2 regions of the Rhodococcus sp. NPDC004095 genome follow, and region 1 is predicted to be linked to the other one. Evidence: riboswitches for the same ligand, from Rfam matches in the RefSeq annotation. Region 1 holds a riboswitch; the other holds the start of a gene.

Region 1 (5,587 bases):
TGCCGCCAGCGCTATCACCGGGGCATAGGCGTTGCGCAGCACGTGGCGGTACAGCACGGTGGGCCACCGGACGCCGGATGCGAGGGCGGCCTCGACGTACAGCGCCCGCCGCACCCTCAGCACCTCCGAGCGCATCACGCGAGCGAAGTTCGCGACGAGTCCGACACCGACGGCGATCGCCACGTTGATGGTGCCGAAGCCGAGTGCGGTCACCAGGGCGAGCGAGAGCAGCAGTGCCGGAATCGACAGCAGCACGTCGACGATGCGCATCAGCACCGCGTCGACCGCTCCCCCCGCCGCACCGGACAGCAGGCCGACCATCGAGCCGACCACCAGGGCGATCCCGACCGCGAGGAGCGTCGCGGTGAGCGAGAGCCCGGCCCCGTGCACGACCCGCGTGTACACGTCGCGGCCGATGTTGTCGGTGCCGAACCAGTGCGCGACGCTCGGGCCCTGCAGCTTGTCCGCGGGCACGCCCCGCAGCGGGTCGCCGGACGCGAACACCGACGGGAACAGCGCGAACCCGATCGCGAGGAGCAGCACAACCGCGGACAGCGCCACCACCCAGTTGCGGCGGAGCCCGCGGACGGCGGTACGGAGCGCCGCGCTACGACCGGGTGCAGGCACCTCCGCGGATCCACGGCGCGGTACCGCGCCGGCGGCCGCGACCCCGACCGGTTCCCGGATCAACGTGTCAGACATGGGCCTTCACCTCCACGGTCTCGTCCTGCGATGTGGCATTCGGGTTCGTGGCGTTCGGGGACGTGGCGTTCGGGGCGGCGCCGACGGCGGCCGCACCTCGCCTGCCTGCCGCTCGGCGGCCGCCGTCGACGATCCGCGGATCGATCAGCGGATACAGCAGATCGACGGCGAGATTGACGAGCACGAACACCAGCGAACTGAACACGACGACGCCCTGCACCACCGGAATGTCCTGGGCCATCACCGACGTCTGGGTCAGCCGGCCGAGCCCGGCGCGGGAGAAGACCGTCTCCACGACCACTGACCCCGCGAGCAGCGTCCCGACCAGCACGCCGGCGATGGTGAAGGCCGGGATGCTCGACAGCCGCAACGCATGCCGGGTCTGGATCTGCCGGCGGGACGCTCCCTTCGCCCGTGCTGCCTCGATGAACGGCTGCCGCCAGGTGGTCTGCAGGCTGGCCGCGAGCACCTGCGCGATGACCGCACCCGTCGGCAGCGCCAGGGTGATCGCGGGCAGCACCAGGTGGGAGAGGCCACCGTCGCCGAACGCGGGGAACAGCTTGAGGCGGAACGAGAACACCTGCAGCAGAATCAATCCGACCCAGAATGTGGGGACCGCGACACCGAGCGGCGGCAGCGAGAACAGCACGCTGCGCAACCGGGTCGATCGCGTGTAGGTGGCGAGGAACGCGACCGTCGTGCCGAACACGACGGCGAGCACCAGAGCGGTGAACGCCAGTGCCAGAGTGTTGGGCACGGCCGAGGCGATCGCATCGGTCACCGACTGTCCGGTGGAGATGGACGTACCGAAGTCACCCCGGACCGCACCCGAGAGCGCGTTCCAGTACTGCACCCACACCGGCTGGTCCAACCCGTATCGGGCCTGCAGCTGCGCGACCGCATCGCCATCGATCGAGGCACCACTCGCTGCGGCGGAGTCCACCGCCATGCTCACCGGGTCGGACGGCAACAGGTACAGCACGACGAACGACACGGTGAAGGCCGCCCACAGCACGCCGATCGCCTGCAGCACACGGGATCCGAGATATCGAGTCATCGGCTACTCGCTGAGCCAGGTGTCGAAGAACTGCAGGCGTGCGGATGCCTCGAACTTGAGGTCCTGCACGGTGGCACCGGCACCGATGGCCTGGGACAGCTCGACGGTGGGAAGCCACAATCCGTTGTCGAGGACCAACTGCTGCGCCCTCTCGATCAGCTCTCCCCGCTGCGCCGGCTCGGTGGTCCGCAGCTGGGCGGCCAGCACCTCGTCGAGCTCCGGGATCGGGCCGCGGGCGTTGAGGTTTCGGCCGTCGATCCCGAAGGCGGTGCGCAGGATGTCACCGTCCGCCCGGGTGCTGTTGTAGTAGGTGGAGTCGTAGTCCTTGCTCGTCTGCCGGGCCGTCTGCTCCGCGGTCGAGACGAGCTCGAGCCGCAGGTCGATGCCCACGGCCCGCAGCTGCTGCTGGACGAGCTCGAGGATGGCCTGGTTGCCGGCGAACACGGAGCTGAAGGTGACCGAGAAGCTCAGCGGGGTGCCGTCCTTGGCGCGGATACCGTCCGGGCCGGGCTTCCAGCCGGCCTCGTCCAGGATCTTCTTCGCGGCATCCGGGTCGTAGGTGACGTCGGAGAGTGCGACGTAGTCGGGAGTGCGGGAGGCGAGCGAGCTGGTGGCCGGCCGGAAGTCCGGGCCGAGCACCGTGTCCACGAGCTCCTGCCGGTTAATCGCGGGCACGATCGCGGCGCGGACGGCCGGGTCGGTGAGCACGCCACGGGTCACGTTCGGCTGGAAGCCGAAGGGGATGCCGGGGTTCGGTGCGGTGAGGATGCGGCCGCCTGCGCCCTCGATCTGCGGCGCGTCCTGCGGAAGCGCATCCGAGACGGCATCGAGCTGGCCGGACGCCAGCGATCCACTGCGCACGCCGGATTCGGGCACGATGGTGAACTCGATCTTGTCGAGATAGGCCTCGTCGTCGTGCGCGAACACGTCCGAACCCCAGGCGTAGCCGGCGCGCTTGGCGAGGGTTGCCGACTTGTCCTGGACGTAGCTCTCGTAGACGAACGGGCCGGTACCGGACAGGTTGCCCGCGCACCGCTGCTCCGCGGTCTTCGCGACGTCGGTATCGGACAGGAAGCCGAGCTGCACCGTGGAAGTGGCCTGCAGGAACTGCGAATTCGGCGACGAGAAGCCGACCTGCACGGTGCGTGGGTCCACCACGGTGGCGCCGGTGTAGCCCGACAGGTAGCTGGCAGCCAGAGGCGCCTTCGCCCCGGTCAGTGCGTTCAGGATCGAGTCGAAGTTCTTCTTGACCGACTCCGCGGTGAACGCGGAGCCGTCGCTGAAGGTCACCCCGTCGCGCAGGTGAAACGTGAACGAGGTCGCGTCGGCATTGACGTCCCAGCTCTCCGCGAGCCACGGCTTCGGTTCTCCGGTCTCGGGGTCCTGGTCGGTGAGCGAATCGACCACCTGCCGGGCCACGTAGATCGTTTGGTTGGAACCGGATTGGGCCGGGTCCGCGCAGGTCGGGGCGCCCGAAAGCCCGTACCGCAGGGTGCCGCCCGCATGTGGGGTACCGGCATCGGTCCCGCCGGCCGCGTCGGCGGACCCGCACGCGGTCAGGCCCGCGGTCAGCGCCGCGGATGCGGCCAACGCGAGCGCGGCTCGACGCCGGGGAAGGGCAGAAGTTGACGACAAGAACACCGAGGGCTCCATTTTCTCTACACGCACAGATCGCTGCACGGCGCCGGGGCACCGCGTGTGCGGTGCCCCGGCACCGAAACGGGGGCTGATCCGATCAGGACTTCAGGGCGAACGAGGCTGTGGACGAACAGGTTCCGGAAGCGACACGGCACAGGTCGATGTGCAGCCGCGCCCATGCGGTCACGAATCCGGTCACGCCGACTCCTCCATCGTTCCCGGCAGTAGCACCCTCACCTGCGGACAGGGGGTTGCTGCGACGTCGTCGAGCCGGGTCTCTCGGTCGCTCTGGATGGTCGGTGCCGATGTTAATGATCCACCTGTCCCTGACAAAGCCTTAACGTCAGCGCGATCGAAACACTTCTCCGAGATGCCATGTCGATACGCTGGAGTCGGTTGATCGCCCGAGGGTGTGCGCCTCGCGCGCATCTGCGCGACGTCACCTTCGGAAATCGCATCCGGCTGTCACCGATGTCTCGGTACATGGCCGTCGCCGGTGTTCCCGGCGACTGGGCCTGAACCCCACGCTCGACCCGCGAAACGAAACGAGCAGGCCGAGCAGATCCACGAATCTGGTCAATCTGTCGGACACCCGAAGTAGAATTCGAACATGAGTTCGACAATCGGGGGCGGGGGAGTTGGCCAGGTGGAACACCACCTGGCCGCCCTCGATGCCGCCGTCGACGGCCTGCTCGGGGTGGGACTGGTCGGACTGTCGGACGGTGACGTTGTAGAAGTGATGCAGCGGTTCGAGACGTCGCTGAGGAAGGCCTCCTCGGTCGGGAACCGGCTCGTCGTCGAGGCCGGCGAACGCTCACTTCCGGGAACCCTGGCCTGCCGATCGGTCAACGACTTTCTGGTCCAGACGCTGCGGATCTCGGGTGGGGACGCGGCGGCACGAGTCAAACGGGCCCGCAAGACCGGGATCTGGCACACCGTCGCCGGACAGCCGATGACACCCACCTTGCCGGAAACCTCCGCCGCACTGACCGACGGCGCGATCGGTGTCGATCATGTCCGGGTGATCGCGCAGGTGATGCGCAAGGTTCCGCACGGAACCGACGTCGACAAGATCGAGGTCGCCGAACGGATCCTCGCCGACACCGCCCGCTCCACCACTCCCGAAGACGTGACGAAGATCGGCGTCCATCTGCTCGCGCACCTGGCGGCCGACGGCGACGTTCCCGACGAGAAGGATCGCAAACGACGCCGCGGGCTGCGGATCGGGAAGCAGGGCCCCGATCTCATGACGCCGGTCTCCGGACTGCTCGATCCGGAGTTGCGGGCGTTGTTGGAGCCGGTGCTGGCGAAACTCGCACGACCCGGCATGAACAACCCCGACGATCCCGAGTCGCCCAGGGGCGAAGTGGACTCGCCGGATCTCGATCGCACCGCACTCGCGAAAGCCGCTGCACGCGACACCCGTACCACGGTGCAACGCAACCACGACGCACTGAAAGTCGCACTACGACAACTACTGTCATCGGGTGTGCTGGGTGCTCATCGCGGATTGCCGGTGACCGCGATCATCACCATGACCTTGCGGCAACTCGAAGAAGCGACCGGGATCGTGACCACCGCCTCCGGTGGCATCGTCCCGATCGCCGACGCCCTCCGTATGGCAGAGAACGCACACCCGGTGCTCGTGTTGTTCGACCATCGAGGCCGGCCGCTGCACCTGGGGCGGTCGAAGCGACTCGCATCCGGCGACCAGCGGTTGGCATTGATCGCAGCGTCCGGTGGCTGCACCCGCCCCGGCTGCGACGCACCCGCCTCGATGACCGCCGTCCATCACATCCGTGAGTGGAAGGACGACGGGCGCACCGACATCACCAACGAGGACCTCGCCTGCGATGCCTGCCACGCCCTCGTCCACGACGGACCGGGCGGCTGGAAGACCCGCACCGCACCCGACGGCACCGAGCACGCCGGGCGTACCGAGTGGATCGCACCGAGACACATCGACCCGGAACAAAGACCGAGGGTCAATCACAGACACCACCTCGACGAGATCATCGCCGAGTCCGTCAAACACGCCCGCGCCCGCCGCGAAGCCGAAGTGCGCGAACATCACCACCGCTGGCACCGCTACGGGATGAGCGGTGTTGACGATGGTGGAGGTGACGACGACGCGCCGTGACCCGAGGTCGCCCACTCCGGGCGGAAGCAACGGTCACCCAGCGGAACCGG
Region 2 (5,587 bases), on a different contig from region 1:
GACGCCGCCGACGATGGTCGGGACGGTGCAGGAGGCCAGTGCCGCCTCGACGCCGCCGCGACCGCGACCGATGTCGTGGCGGTTCATCGCCTCGGTCAGCAACACGTAGGTGCCCGGGTCGAAACGGGCCACCAGCTTGTCGGCCTGGTGCTCGAGGTAGCTCTGAACGGCGTAGCGGCCGCCGTCGAGCGGGTTCTCGCCCTGCTGGGCGTTGTTCGCGAAGCGCGCGTCGAGTTCGCTCTCCGTGCGGTAGGTCAGGTGCGCGATCCTGCGCGCGATACGCAGCCCGGCCTCGGGTCTGCGGCCGGTGCCGTGGTAGTCGCCGCCCAGCCAGTCCGGATCGGAGGTGACAGCTGCGATCTGGGTGGTCTGCGTGCCGATCTGATCCGCCGTCGCGCGGGCGCCCACGGCCAGGACGAGTGCGGCCGCCACCCGCTCCGGCTGGCCGACGATCCACTCCAGGGTGCGCATGCCGCCCATCGACCCGCCGAGCACCGCGGCGAACCGTTCGATGCCGAGCCGGTCCGCGAGCGCCACCTCGGCGGCCACCTGGTCGCGGATGGAGATCGCCGGGAACCGGGATCCCCACGGTTGGCCGTCCGGGGCGATCGAGCCAGGGCCGGTGGTGCCGCGGCAACCGCCGAGCACATTGGTGGCCAGCACGCACCACTCGTCGGTGTCGATGGGCGCGCCGGGGCCGACCATGCCGTCCCACCACCCGGGCGAGGGGTTGTCGGCGTCGGCAGGCCCGGTCACGTGTGAGTCACCGGTCAGTGCGTGCTCGACGAGCACCACGTTGTCGCGGGTCTTGTTCGGTTCGCCCCACACCTGCACGGCCAGAGTGACGTCGGGGAGCACCGCGCCGCTCTCGAGCGTCACCGCGCCGATGGAGACGGACGTCAGCCGCCCGTCCGGCGACGGGAATCCCTCGTGGGACCCGGCCGGACGGGCGCCCGAAACGGAACCGATCGTCAAGATGCCGCCGCCGCGAAACCGGTTTCGAGGTCGGCCAGGATGTCGTCGATGCCCTCGATGCCGACCGCCAGGCGAACCAGGCCCGGGGTGACGCCGGACGCCAGCTGCTCCTCCGCGCTCAGCTGGGCGTGGGTGGTCGACGCGGGGTGGATGACGAGTGAGCGCACGTCGCCGATGTTAGCGACGTGGCTGTGCAGGGTCAGGGCGTCGACGAACTTCTTGCCCGCCTCGACACCGCCGGCGAGTTCGAACGCGACGATCGCGCCCGCGCCCTTCGGGGCCAGCTTCTGGGCTCGCTCGTACCAGGGCGAGCTGGGCAGACCGGCATAGGAGACCGAGGTGACCTCGTCCCGGCCCTGCAGGAACTCGGCAACCGCGGTGGCGTTCTGCACGTGCCGCTCGATGCGCAGGCTCAGGGTCTCGATGCCCTGGCTGATCAGGAACGCGTTGAACGGCGAGACCGCCGACCCGAGATCGCGGAGCAGCTGGACCCGCGCCTTGAGGGCGTAGGCCGGCGCACCGAGGTCGGCGAACACGACGCCGTGGTAGCTCGGGTCCGGGGTGGTGAAGCCGGGGTGGCGACCCTGAGTCCAGTCGAAGGTGCCGCCGTCGACGATGACACCGGCGATCGCGGTGCCGTGGCCGCCCAGGTACTTCGTCGCCGAGTGCACGACGATGTCGGCGCCGTGCTCGAGCGGGCGCAGCAGGTACGGGGTGGCGACGGTGTTGTCGACGATCAGCGGGATGCCGGCGGCGTGCCCGACCTCGGAGATGCCGGGGATGTCGAGGACGTCGTTGCGCGGGTTCGCGATGGACTCGCCGTAGAACGCGACCGTGTTCGGGCGGATCGCGGCCTTCCACTGCTCCAGGTCGTCCGGATCCTCGACGAAGGTGACCTCGATGCCGAGCTTCGGCAGCGTGTAGTGAAAGAGGTTGTAGGTGCCGCCGTACAAGCTCGGGCTGGACACCACGTGGCTGCCGGCGCCCGCGATGTTCAGCAGCGCGAAGGTCGACGCGGCCTGACCGGAGGACAGCAGCAGCGAGGCCACGCCGCCCTCGAGCGCGGTGATCCGCTGCTCGACCGCGTCCTGCGTCGGGTTCATGATCCGGGTGTAGATGTTGCCCGGCTCGGCGAGCCCGAACAGCGCGGCGGCGTGGTCGGTGTTGTCGAACGTGTACGAGGTGGTCTGGTAGATCGGCAGCGCGCGTGCCTTGGTGGTGGCGTCCGATGTCTGGCCGGCGTGGATCTGCTTGGTCTCGAAGGTCCAGTTGGCGGTCGGATCGGTTGCGTTCTCGCTCATGAGTTGGCTCTGCTCCAAGAGTGTCGGGAGATGAGGCGCGGCAAGGGCGCCCGGGGCTGGCTGGGGCCTATCTGCGACAACAACACATGGTGAAACCTCCGGTGGGTCGTGGCCCGGTTGGTGGGTCCGTCCCAGCGGACCCGCGCTTGTCCTCCGTTCCGGAGGACCAGGTCATCACCCGGGGCACCCCACCGCGGATGGAGGGTTGCCGACCAGCGAGCCGGGGCTTGGCACTGGCACTCATGACCTGGCAGCGATCTTAGCGGTACCGGTCACACCCTCGACAACGGGTTCGGTTCACGCGGGCAGCAATTCTGCGATCAGCGCCTCGACGAGGGCGCGGATCTCGTCCCGGACCGGGCGGACGTCGTCGAGGCCCTTGCCTGCGGGGTCGTCGACGGCCCAGTCGCGGTAGCTGACGCCGGGAAACCACGGACAGGTGTCCCCGCAACCCATGGTGATCACCACGTCGGACGTCTGCACCGCGTCGGTGGTGAGGACCTTCGGGCTCTGCGCGGAAATGTCGATCCCGACCTCCGCCATCGCGGCCACGGCGGCCGGGTTGACGGACTTCGCCGGTGCGCTGCCCGCCGACCTGACCTCGATCGCGTCCCCTGCGAGGTGTGTCAGGAAGGCGGCGGCCATCTGGGAGCGGCCGGCGTTGTGGACGCAGACGAACAGGACGCTGGGTGTCATGCGGGCACCTTTCGGGAGAATCGCCCACGCAGGGCGAGCGAGACGTAGACGAGCCCGACCAGGACCGGGACCTCGATCAGGGGACCGACCACACCGGCCAGCGCCTGCCCAGAGTTCGCGCCGTAGGTGGCGATCGCGACGGCGATGGCGAGTTCGAAATTGTTGCCGGCGGCGGTGAACGCCAGCGTGGTCGTGCGTGCGTAGCCGAGTCCGAGGGCGGCGCCCAGCAGGTAGCCGCCGCCCCACATGATCGCGAAGTAGGCGAGCAGGGGGATGGCAATCCGCACCACGTCCCACGGGTGGGAGGTGATCTGGTCGCCCTGCAGCGCGAAGAGCACCACGATTGTGAAGAGCAGTCCGTACAGGGCCCACGGGCCGATCCTCGGCAGGAAAGTCGACTCGTACCAGTCGCGGCCCCTGGCCTTCTCTCCGTAGCGGCGTGTGAGGTAGCCGGCAACCAGTGGCAGACCGAGGAAGATCAGCACCGACTTCGCGATCTGCCAGGGCGAGGCGTCGATGGTGGTCTGCTCGAAACCCAGCCAACCGGGCAGCACCGACAGGTAGAACCAGCCGAGGACGGCGAACATGATCACCTGGAAGACCGAGTTGATCGCCACCAGCACGGCGGCAGCCTCGCGGTCGCCGCAGGCCAGGTCGTTCCAGATGACCACCATCGCGATGCAGCGGGCCAGGCCCACGATGATCAGTCCGGTTCGGTACTCGGGCAGATCCGGCAGGAAGATCCAGGCGAGGGCGAACATCAGCGCCGGCCCGAGAACCCAGTTCAGGAGCAGGGAGCCGACGAGGAGCCTGCGGTCCCCGGTGACGGAGCCCAGGCGGTCGTAGCGGACCTTCGCCAGGACCGGATACATCATGATCAGCAGGCCGAGGGCGATCGGCAGCGAGATGCCGTCGACCTGCACCTTCTCGATCGCGGTGTTCATCCCCGGGATCGCGCGGCCGAGAACGAGTCCGGCGACCATGGCGGCGCCGATCCAGACGGGCAGGTAGCGGTCGAGGGTGGAGAGCCTGCCGACCGGAGTTGCCGTGGTCACCGGTGTGCGCACGCGGTCAGCAGCACGACGTGGAGGACGCCGCGGTGCCGCAGCAGGTGCCGCCCGAGTTCTCCTCGCCGGCGGCGAGCAGTTGCGGGCTGGTGCCGAAGGTGTCCGAGTCGGCGAGGACGGTGTAGACCTCCCATTTCTCGCCGGCCGGGCCGGTCACCCACACCTTGTCCTGGGTGGCGAAGCAGCAGGTGGTGTTCATCTCCTCCTCGGTGAACAGGCCCTCTCCGGACAGGCGGGCGATCTCCTGGTGCACCCGCTCGGTCGACTCGACCTCGACGCCGAGGTGGTTGATGGTGCCGCCCTTGCCGGGGTTCTCCAGCAGCACCAGTTTGAGGGGCGGCTCGGTGATCGCGAAGTTCGCGTAGCCGGGCTTGCGCTTCGCGGGTGCGGTGCCGAAAAGCTTGGAGTAGAACGTGATCGCCTGGTCGAGGTCGTCGACGTTGAGGGCGAGCTGGGCGCGGGACATGGCGGCCTCCTCGAAGTGCCAACCTTTGTGGCATATGTCGAATTACTGCGGAGCCCAGGGTGCGCCACCTTCTTGACATATGTCAAGAGGCTGGGATGATCGGACTCATGCCCAAGGCGCTGCCCGTGCTCGACGTCACCGCACCGATCTGCTGCGCACCGGTGTCCGCCACTCCGATCTCCGACGACGACGCGTTGCAGCTCGCGCTACGGCTCAAGGCGCTCGCGGACCCCGTCCGTGTCAAGCTGCTCTCGCTGCTCCTGACCGCCCCCGACGCGGAGATGTGCACCGGGGACCTCGCCGTCCCGCTGAACGTCGCCGAGTCCACCGTCAGCCACCACCTCGCGCAGCTCCGCAAGGCGGGGATGGTCGAGTCCACCCGGCACGGGATGAGCGTCTGCCACCGGGTGCGCCGGGACTCCCTCGACGCGCTGCGGGCGGTGCTCGACCCGAACTGCTGCGCCTGACGCGCCCGGGCCGCAGGGCGGTGACCTGCGCAACACGGCTAAAGTGCTGGTCGCACGCTTGCACGACCTAGCTGGGAGCCTGAAGTGAAGGACGCCGCGACGGCGCTGACCCGAGGGCTGAACGCCCGCCACATCCGATTCATCGCGCTCGGCTCGGCCATCGGGACCGGACTCTTCTACGGGTCGGCCGGGGCGATCGAGAAGGCCGGGCCGTCCGTGCTGCTGGCCTACCTGATCGGCGGCGCCGCCGTCTACATCGTGCTCCGGGCACTCGGTGAGATGGCCGTCAGCAACCCCGTGTCCGGCTCGTTCGGGGAGTACGCGGGCCGGCACCTCGGCCCGCTCGCCGGATTCATGACCGGGTGGACCTACACGTTCGAGATGATCGTCGTCTGCCTCGCCGACGTCACCGCGTTCGGTGTCTACATGGGCTTCTGGTTCCCGGACGTGCCGCGCTGGATCTGGGTGCTGGCGATCGTGTTCTTCATCGGTGCGCTGAACCTGCTCAGCGTCAAGGTGTTCGGCGAACTCGAGTTCTGGTTCACCCTCGTCAAGGTGGCCGCGATCGTCGCGATGATCGCGGCAGGCATCGCGATCCTGATCTTCGGGTTCGGC

What was found. A riboswitch is a leader RNA that binds a small molecule or an ion and turns the genes downstream of it on or off. The one in region 1 is predicted to bind S-adenosylmethionine.
Region 2: another riboswitch for S-adenosylmethionine. It lies ahead of ACWEPG_RS22575 (bifunctional o-acetylhomoserine/o-acetylserine sulfhydrylase); the one in region 1 lies ahead of ACWEPG_RS23805 (putative leader peptide).

Annotation. Positions count from the first base shown of each region.
Region 1 is NZ_JBSGGS010000015.1:9,068-14,654, forward strand. Features, by position in the region: gene ACWEPG_RS23790 (ABC transporter permease) at 1-702, opposite strand, end outside; gene ACWEPG_RS23795 (ABC transporter permease) at 695-1,759, opposite strand; gene ACWEPG_RS23800 (ABC transporter substrate-binding protein) at 1,763-3,412, opposite strand; gene ACWEPG_RS23805 (putative leader peptide) at 3,495-3,596, opposite strand; SAM riboswitch class I at 3,604-3,696, opposite strand; gene ACWEPG_RS23810 (DUF222 domain-containing protein) at 4,008-5,537, shown strand.
Region 2 is NZ_JBSGGS010000013.1:10,124-15,710, reverse strand. Features, by position in the region: gene metX (homoserine O-acetyltransferase MetX) at 1-975, opposite strand, end outside; gene ACWEPG_RS22575 (bifunctional o-acetylhomoserine/o-acetylserine sulfhydrylase) at 972-2,276, opposite strand; SAM riboswitch class IV at 2,414-2,524, opposite strand; gene ACWEPG_RS22570 (arsenate reductase ArsC) at 2,574-2,972, opposite strand; gene arsB (ACR3 family arsenite efflux transporter) at 2,969-4,039, opposite strand; gene ACWEPG_RS22560 (ArsI/CadI family heavy metal resistance metalloenzyme) at 4,044-4,505, opposite strand; gene ACWEPG_RS22555 (Rv2640c family ArsR-like transcriptional regulator) at 4,613-4,972, shown strand; gene ACWEPG_RS22550 (amino acid permease) at 5,057-5,587, shown strand, end outside.